DNA from 3 places in the Geodermatophilus sp. SYSU D00766 genome. Region 3 is predicted to be linked to each of the others. Evidence: riboswitches for the same ligand, from Rfam matches in the RefSeq annotation. Region 3 holds a riboswitch; each other region holds the start of a gene.
What was found. Region 3 has a riboswitch for cyclic di-AMP ahead of ACI8AD_RS01120 (hypothetical protein). Riboswitches for the same ligand answer to the same signal wherever they lie in the genome.
Positions count from the first base shown of each region.

Region 1: linked by a shared signal. The riboswitch ahead of ACI8AD_RS07610 (C40 family peptidase) and the one ahead of ACI8AD_RS01120 (hypothetical protein) in region 3 are both predicted to bind cyclic di-AMP.
Region 2: linked by a shared signal. The riboswitch ahead of ACI8AD_RS16085 (aggregation-promoting factor C-terminal-like domain-containing protein) and the one ahead of ACI8AD_RS01120 (hypothetical protein) in region 3 are both predicted to bind cyclic di-AMP.

Region 1 is NZ_JBJGYI010000006.1:82,847-86,619, reverse strand. Features, by position in the region: gene ACI8AD_RS07620 (serine hydrolase domain-containing protein) at 1-843, opposite strand, end outside; gene ACI8AD_RS07615 (DUF3817 domain-containing protein) at 859-1,176, opposite strand; gene ACI8AD_RS07610 (C40 family peptidase) at 1,337-2,461, opposite strand; cyclic di-AMP (ydaO/yuaA leader) riboswitch at 2,469-2,605, opposite strand; gene ACI8AD_RS07605 (hypothetical protein) at 2,797-3,018, shown strand; partial or broken gene ACI8AD_RS07600 (YhjD/YihY/BrkB family envelope integrity protein) at 3,078-3,773, shown strand, end outside.
Region 2 is NZ_JBJGYI010000022.1:29,798-33,570, forward strand. Features, by position in the region: gene ACI8AD_RS16080 (TcmI family type II polyketide cyclase) at 124-849, shown strand; cyclic di-AMP (ydaO/yuaA leader) riboswitch at 1,100-1,251, shown strand; gene ACI8AD_RS16085 (aggregation-promoting factor C-terminal-like domain-containing protein) at 1,494-2,135, shown strand; gene ACI8AD_RS16090 (alkene reductase) at 2,200-3,276, opposite strand; gene ACI8AD_RS16095 (hypothetical protein) at 3,349-3,773, shown strand, end outside.
Region 3 is NZ_JBJGYI010000001.1:248,518-252,290, forward strand. Features, by position in the region: gene ACI8AD_RS01120 (hypothetical protein) at 1-900, opposite strand, end outside; cyclic di-AMP (ydaO/yuaA leader) riboswitch at 1,150-1,303, opposite strand; gene ACI8AD_RS01125 (DNA-directed RNA polymerase subunit alpha C-terminal domain-containing protein) at 1,449-2,054, opposite strand; gene ACI8AD_RS01130 (serine/threonine protein kinase) at 2,080-3,773, opposite strand, start outside.

The DNA of each region.
Region 1 (3,773 bases), on a different contig from region 3:
CGTGCGGCTGTCGACCCGCAGCACCTGCAGCCCCAGCCCGTACGCCGACCAGGCCGGTGAGGAGGGGTCGACGCCGGCCGGCACCGCCATCTCCTCCAGCGTGGCCGGGGAGAGCACGTCGCCGGTGTCGCCGAGCAGGAATGCGGCGAAGCGGGCGAGGTCGGCGAGGGACGCCCACAGCTGGCCGGCGGCGGCCATGACCCCGGCGTGGTGCTCGGGCTCGGGCAGGACGACGTCGGCCCACGGGTGCACGGCGTACCCCTGCGCGGCACGGCCCGACGGGCGCGGCGTCGTCCGGGCCATGCCCAGCGGCGCGAGCACCTCGCCGGTGACGACGTCGTCCCACGGCCGGCCACGCAGCCGCGCCACCAGCTCGCCGAGCAGGCCGAAGCCGAGGTTGGAGTAGTGGAAGCGCCGGGCCTCACCCAGGACGACGTCGCCGCCGGTGAGCGCGAGGTCGGCCAGCGAGCCGCCGGGCACCCGCTCCCACCAGCCGCCGGGGCTCTCGGCGGACGCGCCGGCCAGGTGCGACAGCAGCTGCCCGATCGACCGGTCGCCCAGCGGCGTGCCGGGGACGTGCCGGTCCAGCGGGTCGTCCAGGCCCAGCCGGCCCTCGTCGCGCAGCCGCAGCACCGCGACCGCGGTGACCGTCTTGCTGATCGAGCCGAGCCGGTACTGGACGTCGGTGTGCGGCTCGGCGACGTCGCCGCGCCCGGCCGACCACGCCAGCCCGCCGTCGCGGACGACGCCGGCGACCAGGCTCGGCGCCCGGCCGTCGCGCTGGGCGCGGGCGGTGCGGGCCAGCAGGGTGCGGGCGGTGGCGGGCAGCACGGGCTCGGGCATGCCCGGAACGGTAGGTCAGGCCCGCGCGGGTGCCGCGAGCCTCCTGGTGCGGCCGGCCCAGCGCTCGAACACCACGGTGGCCAGCGGCGGGATCGAGGCGGCGAGCGCAAGCAGCGTCGTCCACGGCGACCAGCGCAGCACCCGGGACGCGACCAGCGCGACGGCGACGTAGGCGACGAACACCGCGCCGTGGACCGGGCCGAACACCTGCACGCCGACCTCGGAGGTCTCCGGCACGTACTTGACGTACATGCCGGCGAGCAGGCCCACCCAGGACAGCGCCTCGGCGACGGCGACGACGCGGAAGGCGGTGGCGACGGTGCGGGGGTTCATCGGTACGCGGTCCTCAGGCGTCGGCGGCAGCTCCGCAGGGACCAACGCGGCAGCCGGTCCCCCGGCTCCCCGTCCCGCTGTGACCCCGGTGACGTGCCGGAGCGGCCGCCCTCCAGGGTCCCGCGCCGACCGTGCGAGGCGTGGGGGGAAGGGTGGTCCTTCAGCCGATGCGGCGGGCTCCGGAGTAGCTGCCCATCGAGTCGATGCTGGCCACCTTGACGACGTCGCCGGAGGTCGGCGCGTGGACCATCTGGCCGTTGCCGATGTAGATGCCCACGTGGCTGACCGGGCTGTAGAAGAAGACCAGGTCACCGGGCTGCAGGTCGGCCTTCGACACCGCCGTGCCCATCTGCGACTGCATCTTGCTGGAGTGCGGGAGGCTGATCCCGGCGGCCTGGAAGGCGTACTGCGTCAGGCCGGAGCAGTCGAACGAGCCCGGCCCGGCGGCCGCCCACACGTAGGGCTTGCCGCGCTGGGCCATGGCGGTGGCGACGACGGTGCCGGCGACGCCGCTGGCCGGGGCCGGGGCCGCGGCCGGCGCGGAGGACGCGGTGGGGGCCTCCTCGGCGGCGGGCTCCTCGCGGTCCTCGTCGCGGCTGGCCCGCTGGTCCCCGGCGGCGTGCGCGGCGGCGGCGGCCTCGAGCGCGGCGCGCTGCTCCTCGGCGCTGAGCCGGGAGAAGTCGGCCTGGTAGGCGGCGATCTGGCCCTCGAGGTCGGCCTGCTGGGCGGCCACGGCGTCGTACTGGCGCTGGGCCTCGGCGGCGGCCTCGGCGGCCGCGGTCTGCGCGGCGGTGGCGGTCTCGGTGGCCGCGACGGCCTGGCCGAGCAGCTCGCCCTGGTAGCCGGCGACGCCCTGCAGGAGGCTGACGCGGTTGACGAACTCGTCGGCGTCCTCGCTGGTCATGAGGGCCTGGAACGAGCCCATGCCGTTGCCGGTGTAGGCCGACCGGGCGATCCCGACGACCTGCCGGCGGGCGGTGTCGACCTCGGCCTGCGCCTGGGCAAGGGACGCGGCGGCGGCCTCGGCCGCGGCCTGCTGGGCGGCCAGTGCCTCCCGGGCCTCGTTGAACTGCTCGGTGACGACCTCGAGGTCGTGCCCGCGGGCGGCCACCAGCTGCGCGGCCTCGGCCGCCGTGGTGGGCTCCTCGGCCAGGGCCGCGGACGGGACGACCCCCACGCCGACGCCGAGACCGAGGGCCCCGGCGAGGACGAGGGCGGCGCGGCGGCCGGGCCGGCGGTGCGGGCGGCCGGTCGCGCCGGGGACGGACGTGCGCAGGGACGCCACGCGGTGGTTCTCCTCTTCCCAGGCCGCCTACCGGGTTAGCTGACGGGTTCGGGCGTGGACTCGCCCGGCGCGTGCGGACACGCGCTGCACCCCAGGACTGCGATGGGTCCCCGGCCCGGCGCACCCGAGGGGCGCACCGGCTCGACGGCGTCCTCGGGGTGTCACCCAGGTCAGTGACGGAGCGCCCCGTTGGACACACACAGAGTAAGGGGCGTGACGGACCCGTGACAATCACCGCGGTGTAATCACATCGGTGACGTTCCGTGGTGGTGCGGCTACGGACACGCGGGACCCCGCCCGTTTGACCGGCCGCCGGGGCGTGTAGGAGTCAGGGCATGTCCTCCTCCACGCGGATGCGCCTGGCCCGGCCGCTCGTCGTGCTCGCGCTGCTCGGCTCCCTCACCGCCTGCGGCGACAACACCGACTTCTCCCGCGGGCCCACCAACTGCGACGCCAGCGGCGAGAACGCCAGCAACGAGAACGACGCCAGCTGCCAGGAGACCGGCCCGAATCCCGGCAACGACGCGCCGACCACCGACGACAGCTCCGAGGACTGAGCACCGCACCGGCGCCACTCCGACGGGCGCGCGCCCGCGGGGGCTGGTGCCATGAGCGGGTGACTCCGGAACGCAGGTGGACCGCGGCCCGCCTGCGCGCCGAGGTGCACACCCTGCTGCGCGGGGCCCAGCGGCTGCTGCGCGGCCGCGACCTCGCCCTCATCTCCGCCGGCCTGACCTTCTACGCGGGCATCGCGGTGGTGCCGCTGCTGCTGGTCGCCGTACGGCTGACCGCTCTGGTGACCTCGGCGGAGGAGGTGCGGGCGCTCACCGCGCGGCTGACCGAGCTGCTGCCCACGCCGCTGGGCGCCCCGGAGGCGGTCGAGCGGCTGGTCGAGGCCGGCACCCACCTCGACCTGCTGGGCTTCGTCCTGGCGCTGGTCCCGCTGACCTTCTACGGCGAGGGGCTGCGCCGCGCGCTGCTGCGCTTCAGCCAGCGCCGGGAGAACCTGACCGGCTGGCGCGGCCGGCTGCTCACCCTGCCGCTGGTCGTCGCCACGCCGCTGCTGCTCTACCCGCTGCTGCTGGCCGCCCGGGTGATGGCCGACCTGGCCCGCGAGGACGGCGTCGGGGCGGCACTCGGCCGCTTCGCCGTCGGCTACTACACCGTGCTGTTCGTCCTGACCGTGCCGGTGCTGTGGGGGTTCGGCGTCGTCTCGGGCGGCCAGCTGCGCTGGGGTGCGCTGACCAGCGGGGCGCTGTTCACCGCGGCCTGCCTGTCGGGCTTCCTGCAGGGCTTCGTGGTGTTCCTGTCC
Region 2 (3,773 bases), on a different contig from region 3:
CTGGCGTCGACCGACGCCCCGACGACCTCCAGCCCAGCGCCGTCCACGTCCGCGCCGTCCACGTCCGCGCCGTCCACGTCCGCGCCGTCCACGTCCGCGCCGTCGACGGCAGCACCGCCGGCGATGTCCGCGACCATCCCCGCCACCTGGGCCTCGGCCACGTGGCGTCCGTTCCGCAACGTGATCGTGTGCCGCCTCGTCCCGGGCAGTGAGGACCGGGTCGGCTCGGTGTTCGCCCACTACGACGGGATCACCCGGCCGCAGGACCTCGGCGTCGTCGGCCGGGTCATGCTCTCCCACCACGACCTGTACCTGCACGTCCTCGAGCGCAAGGAGGACCCGGCCGTCTCCGGGCAGCGCCGCGGCCTGCCGGCGTTCCAGGCGATCGCCGAGGCCATCGCCCCCTACGTGACGCCCTACCCCAGCTACTGGGAGAACCCGTCGCACTCGGTGGCGAGGCACTTCTACACGTGGGTGCCCGAGGGCGGGGTCACCGGAGAGCGTCAGCTGACCGTCATGGTCCAGCGGATGCGGCCGGGCAGCGAGGAGGACATCGCCCGGGTGTACGCCGAGTCCGACGCCGGTCCGCTGTCGGCGGGGACGGGGATCACCGGCCGCTGGCTGTACTCCATGGAGGACGTCGTCGTGCACCTCCTGGAGCAGGACCCGGTCAGGGCCGCGGCCGTGCGGCGGGACCACGAGTCGCTGCGACCGGCCTTCGCGAAGGTGATGGCCGACCTCGCCCCCTTCGTCAGCCCCTACCGCCCGGAGACGTGGCAGACCCCCCGCGACTCCGTGGCCCGGGTCTTCCACCGCTGGACGGCTCCGGACTGGCAGCCCGGGGACTGACGCCGCCGGTCCGGACACGCTGCGACCGCCGGGACACGTCGTCCCGGCGGTCGCGGCGCGTCCGGTGACGGCGCGTCCGGTGACGGGGTGTCCGGTGTGACGGTGGTCGCACGGGGTGACCGTCCCTGCGCGGAGGGGACGGGACGTCGGCCTGTCGCGCTGCCGTCCGGGTCTCAGATTGTCACGAACGGGTCACGTCCTTAGCGTTTCGGCGTCCGGCCGGTCGTCTCGTCCCCGTCCGGGGGACCCCTGCCGGATGCCGCCGAGTCGCGCCCACGTGGGTGCGAGCCGGGGACCCACCTGCACCACCGGGGTGAGTCCCGCTCCCGGACCCCGGGAGCGGGTAGGGCACTCCCAGCCCGAACCCGTCAGCTGACCTGGTAGGCGGCCAGGGGAGAACGGAGCACAACCGCGCCGGGGCACTGCGCCCCCGCGCCCGCAGGTCCGGGACCGTCGCGCTCCCGCCTGCCACCAGCCTGCACACCCAGCCGTCGCACGCGCCTGCAGCCGGACTCCCCGTCCGGCCGGTGCCGCGCGCCCGGCTGCCGATCCCTGCCCGTCCCAGGCCCCGTGCCGCACCACATCCCGAGCCAGCGCCGTCCGGTGACGGCGCCCTCGACCGTGCCCTCCAGGAGGACGACCCGATGCACGCACACACCCACCTCGAGCCCACCGCTGCCACCGCGACGCGGCGGCGCCGCGCCCTGCACCTGCTGACCGCCACGGGGGCGATGACCCTCGCCCTGGCCTTCGGCGGGCAGGCGATCGCCCAGGCCGACGAGCCGCACTGGGGTGGCCGCGACGCCAGCTCCGACTGGAACGGCGACTGGCGCGGTGACCGGTGGGACCGCGGCGACGCGCCGGCTGCCGAGGCGGCCGCCGCCCCGGCTCCCGCTGAGGCCCCGGCCCCCGCTGAGGCCCCGGCCCCGGCCCCGGCCCCGGCTCCGGCTCCGGCTCCTGCTCCGGCGCCCGCGCCGGCCCCGGCCGCCACGGGCGAGCAGGCGTACAAGGACTACGCCCTCGCCCAGCTCGGCGGGGACAGCACCCAGTTCGGCTGCCTGGAGCAGCTGTGGGAGCGGGAGAGCGGGTGGAACCCGAACGCGCAGAACCCCAGCAGCACCGCGTACGGCATCGCCCAGTTCCTCGACTCGACGTGGGCGGGCACCGGCATCGCGAAGACGTCGGACCCGTACCGGCAGATCGACGCCGGGCTGATCTACATCGAGAACCGGTACGGCAGCCCCTGCGCGGCCTGGGCGCACTCCCAGGCGACCGGCTGGTACTGATCCGCTGACGCCGGGAGCCCCCTCCGGACGTCCGGAGGGGGCTCCCGGGGCCCGCTGCGGGACCTCAGCCGGCGCGCAGCGCCGGGTAGTCGGTGTAGCCCTCGGCGCCCGACGCGTAGAACAGGTGCGACCGGATCTCGTTCTCCGGGTGCTCCCCCGCCCAGCGCTCGACCAGGTCGGGGTTGGCGATGACCGCCCGGCCCACGGCGACGACGTCGGCGTGCGCGGCCTCGATGAGCGCCAGCGCCTCCTCGCGGGTGGTGACCGAGGCGAAGCCGCTGTTGGCCACGAGCGGCATCCCCGAGCGGCGGCGCAGCTCCTGCACCAGGTCGCCGGCGGGATCGCGGTGCAGCACGGAGAGGTAGGCCAGGCCCAGCGGGCGCAGCCGGTCGAGCAGCGAGCCGTAGGTGGCGAGCACGTCGGCGCGGTCGGGCTCGCGGGCGTCCTGGATGCCGTGCTCGGGGGAGACGCGCAGGCCCACGCGCCCGGCGCCGATCGCGTCGGCGACGGCGGTGACCACCTCGGCCACCAGGCGGGCACGGTTCTCCGGCGAGCCGCCGTACTCGTCGTCGCGGACGTTGGACGACGGCGCCAGGAACTCGTGCAGCAGGTAGCCGTTGGCGCCGTGGACCTCCACGCCGTCCAGGCCGGCCTCGACGGCGCGCTCGGCGGCGCGGGCGAAGTCGCGCACGACGTCGCGGACCTCGTCGGTGGTCAGCGCGTGCGGCACCGGGTAGGGGTGCTTGCCGGTGGAGGTGCGGGCCAGCCCGTCGATGGCGATGGCACTGGGGGCCACGACGCGGCGGCCGCCGTTGGTGTCGGGGTGGGTCACCCGGCCGCCGTGCATGACCTGCATGACGACCCGGCCGCCGCGGGCGTGGACCGCCTCGGCGACGCGCCGCCAGCCGGCCACCTGCTCGTCGGTGACGATGCCGGGCTGGCCGACGAAGGCCTGGGACTCGTGGTTGGGGTAGGTGCCCTCGGTGACGATCAGGCCGACCCCGGCGCGCTGGGCGTAGTGCTCGACGACGAGGTCGCCGGGCACGCCGGAGGAGCCCGAGCGCATGCGGGTCAGCGGCGCCATGGCCACGCGGTTGGCGAGCTCGAGGTCGCCGAGGGTCACGGGTGAGAACAGGTCCACACCGGTTCCGACACCCGCACCGCCCGCGCCATTCCGGGGTGCGGGCGGCGTCACAGGCGGCACGATGACCCGGTGACCTCCCTGACCGACGCCGTCGAGGGCTGGGCGCCGGGCCCGCTGACCGGCACCGAGGTGGTCGCGCCCGGGCCGGCGGCCGCCTTCGCCGCGCTGCTGGACCAGCCCGCTCCCCCGCTGCGCGACGGCGACCCGCTGCCGCCGGGCTGGCACCTGTTCACCTTCCTCGACCGCCCGGCCACCGCCGACCTCGGCGAGGACGGCCACCCGCGCTCCGGGCACTTCCTCCCGCCGCTGGCGCACCGGCGCCGGATGATCGCCGGCGGGCGGCTGCAGGTCACCGCGCCGCTGCGGGTCGGGTCGGTGGTCGAGCGGACGTCGTCGCTGGCCCGCTGCGAGGTCAAGGCCGGCCGGAGCGGGGAGATGCTGCTGGTCACCGTGCGCAGCGAGTACCGCGAGGACGGCGCGCTGCTGGTCACCGA
Region 3 (3,773 bases):
CTGCGACCACGAGCCGCCGGGCGAGGAGAGCATCTTCTGCTCGTAGATCAGGTAGTCGACGCCGAGCTCGTCCCAGTGCGCGATGTGGTACTGCACGATCGCGTCACCGAGGGCCGTGTCGCTCATGACCATGTAGTCCAGCGCCAGGCCCGAGGGGTGCCCACCGGGGTCGGTCGCGCTGGCGCGGGTGCCGCCGAGGGTGATCGAGGCGGCGCCGGGGACGTTGCTGACCACGGCGTCGGCGGCGGCCTGCACCACCGCGCGCACGGGGCCGGAGGTGTTGGTGATCCGGGCGACCCGCGACGCCGTGGTGCCGGTGGCCGAGGACGACGAGGAGGACGCCGCCGCCGGGGCGGCCTCGGCGGACCCCTGGTCGGCCGAGGCGGCCTGCTCGGCCTCCGCGGCGGCCTGCGCCTGCGCCGCCTCGGCGGCGGCCTGCGCCTCGGCGGCCGCCTGGGCCTCCGCCGCCGCCTGCGCCTCCGCGGCGGCCCGCGCCGCGGCCTCGGCGGCCTGGGCGTCGAGCACGGCCTGGTCGGCGCCGGCCTGCGCCTGCGCGGCGGCGGTCTCGGCGGCCTCGCGGCTGCCGCGGCTGGCCGCGAGGGCCTCCAGCGGCTGCAGGTCCTCCGGCTGCACCGGCGGTGCCTCGGCGGCCGGGCCGGTGCGCGCGGGCAGGCCCAGCGCCTGGGCGACGGTCACCGTCTCCGACGTCCCGGCCTGCGCCTCGGCGGCCGGGTCGGGGGCGACGAGCACGTTGGCCAGCAGTGCGCCGGCGGCCGCCACGCCCAGCAGCAGGGCGGGCCGGCGGACGGGCGGGCGGCGGCGCGCGGGGCCGTCGGGGGTGTCGGGCGAACGGCGGATCTCGGCGGTGGCGGCGTCCGTGCCGGTGGTGCGGGCGTCCATGCGGTGGGGGTGCTCCAGGGGGAGGCACGGCGCGGCCGGGGCGGCGCCGTGGTGGGGTGCGGGCAGGAGGCGGCACGGCCGTCGCGCGCGACGCGGGCGCACCGGCGTACGCCGTCCGGGAGGCCCGGACGGGCGCGGTGCGGCGTCGGGGACGGCCGGGCGCGGTCAGATGCGGGAGCGCACCCGGGTGCGGCGGAGCCGGCGGGGTGGTGCGGTCGTGCTGCAGAAGCGCGCCATCCGGCGGCTCTCCGTTTCTCCCGATGGCCGCCTACCGGGTCAGCTGACGGGTTCGGGCGGGAAGCAGCCCTACCCGCGGCCGGACGGCGTCCGGCGTGCGGGATTCACCCCAGTGGTGCGGTGGGTCCCCGGCTCGCCCCGGAGGGCGACTCGGCGGCATCCGTCCGGACTCCCCGGACGGGGACGCGACGACCGGTCGGACGGCGGCCACGGTAGTGGCCGTTACCGCTCCGTGACAATCTCGGCCCGGGCGAGCGTGACGAGCGTCGCGTCCCCGCCCGGCGTGTCGCCGGCGCCGCGCCCGGCCCGGCTCAGCTGCCGAGCAGCCGGCGCAGCCAGTCGACCTGGGTGCGGACCGACCACAGCGCGACCCGGCCGGGCACGGTGACCGCGACGCGTGCCAGCCGCGCGCCCAGCCGCAGCAGGTCGGCGTACTCGGCCGGGCGGGGCGCGGCGGCTGGACCGCGGCCGGCGGCCCCCGGCGGTGCCGGGGGACGCCCGGCCGGCGGCCCGGGGTCGGGCGCGGGCTCGCTCCAGGCCTCGGCGTCGGGGGTGCCGGACTCGGGCACCAGCAGGTCCAGCGCGGTGCGGCGGCGCGGGTCGCGCAGCGAGGCGAAGGAGGGGATGGCCGGGGAGTCGGGGCCGCCGTCGTCGTCGGCCGGCGGCGCGAGCCGGTCGTCGCGCGCAGGCGTCGCGGCGCGGGGCAGGGTGGTGGGCGGCTCGGGCACGACCCGGCGGATCGCGGTGACCAGTCCCGCGCCGAGGCCGGGGACGGCGGCGAGCTCGCGGCGGGTGAGGGCGGCGAGCGCGGCGACGTCGGTGATGCCGGCGCGGGTCAGCGCGGTGACCGCCCGGGTGGGCAGGCCCAGCGCCTCGATCGTCCCCGCCGTCGCGTCCCCGGGTGAGCTGGTCGGCATGGCGGAGGACCCTAACCGCCGCCGCTCAGCCGGCCGCGCCGGTGTCGGGGGCCGGAGGGGCGCCGGCCGGTGCCGACGACGTCGCCGACCCCGCGGACGACGGCGGGGACGACGCGGGTGCCGACGGCTCCGACGTGGCCGCGTCCGTCGGCGCAGGGTCCGACGGCTCCGGGTCCGACGGCTCCGGGTCCGTGGTCGTCGGGTCGGTGGGCGGGGTGCCCGTGGGCGCGGTGTCGGTCGGCGTGGAGCCGGTCGGAGCCGTGTCCGTCGGCGTGGTGTCGGTCGGCGTGGTGTCGGTCGGTGTCGTGCCGGTCGGCGCCGTGTCCGTCGGCGCGGCGTCCGTGGGCGCGGCGTCGGTCGGTGCGGTGTCCGTCGGTGCGCTGTCGGTCGGCGCCGTGTCCGTCGGCGCGGGCTCTGCGGGCGCGGGCTCCGCGGGTGCGGTGGCCGCCGGTGCGGGGGCCGGCCCGGACAGCGCGCTCTCGGGTGCCGTCCCGCCCGCGCTCCCGGCCGGCGCGCCGCCACCGGGCGCCGGGGCCGGCGCCGAGGGTGCGGTGGCGACGACGAGCGTCACGACGTCGCCGCGCTGCAGCGGGACACCCACCGGGTCCAGGTCGGCGACCGTGCCGGGTTCGACGGCCGTCGTCTCCTCGGTCCGCTGCTCGACGGTGAGCCCGAGCGCGGAGAGGTCCGCGGCGACCTCGTCGGCGGGGCGGCCGACGTGGTCGCTCGCCGTCAGGACGGTCGCGGTGGCCGCCGCCGCGCTGCCCCCCGCGCCGGCGCTGGTCTCCGCGGCCTGCGCCGGGGCCGGGTCGCCGCCCGAGCCGCCCGGCCACAGGAGGACCGCGAGCAGGCCCACCAGCAGCAGCGCCAGCACCGGGGTCAGGACGAGCAGGCGCGTGCGCCGGCGGGCCGCCACGCCGCCCGGCGCGGGAGCTGCCGGCACCTCCGCCGTCTCCACGGGATCGGCCGCGACGGCGCGGGTCGCCGGCGGGGCGGGCGGCGCCGGCCGGGCGGCCTGCTCGATCGTCTCCTCGACGGCGGTGAGGAACGCACCGGCGTCGGGGAGCCGCTCGCCGGGGTCCTTGACCAGCGCGGCGCCGATGAGCGAGCGGACGCGCGGCGGCACGTCGTCGGGCAGGGGCTGCGGGTCCTCGCGGACCTGCTTGAGCGCCACCGTCACGGGGTTGGTGCCGTCGAACGCCGCGTGCCCGGTCAGCGACTCGTAGCCGACCAGGCCGAGGGCGTAGACGTCGCTGGCGGGGCTGACCCGCTCGCCGGCCGCCTGCTCCGGCGACATGTAGCGGGCCGTGCCGATCACCTGGCCGGTGCCGGTCAGCGGCACGCTCTGCGCCGACCACGCGATGCCGAAGTCGGTGAGCTTCACCCGCCCGTCGGGCCGCACGAGGATGTTGGCCGGCTTGACGTCGCGGTGCACCAGGCCCGCGCGGTGCGCCTCGGACAGCGCCGCCGCGGTCTGCCGGAGCACCGACAGCGCGGCGTCGGGCTCCAGCGGCCCGTCGACGGCCAGCAGCTCGGACAGCGGCGCGCCGTCGACGAGCTCCATCACCAGGTAGGCCAGGTGCTCGCCGGTGCCGGCGTCGTCGGACTCGCCGTAGTCGAGGACCGCGGCGATGTTGGGGTGGCTCAGCGCGGCCGCGTGCCGCGCCTCGCAGCGGAACCGCTCGAGGAAGACGGGGTCGTCGGCGTACTCGCTGCGCA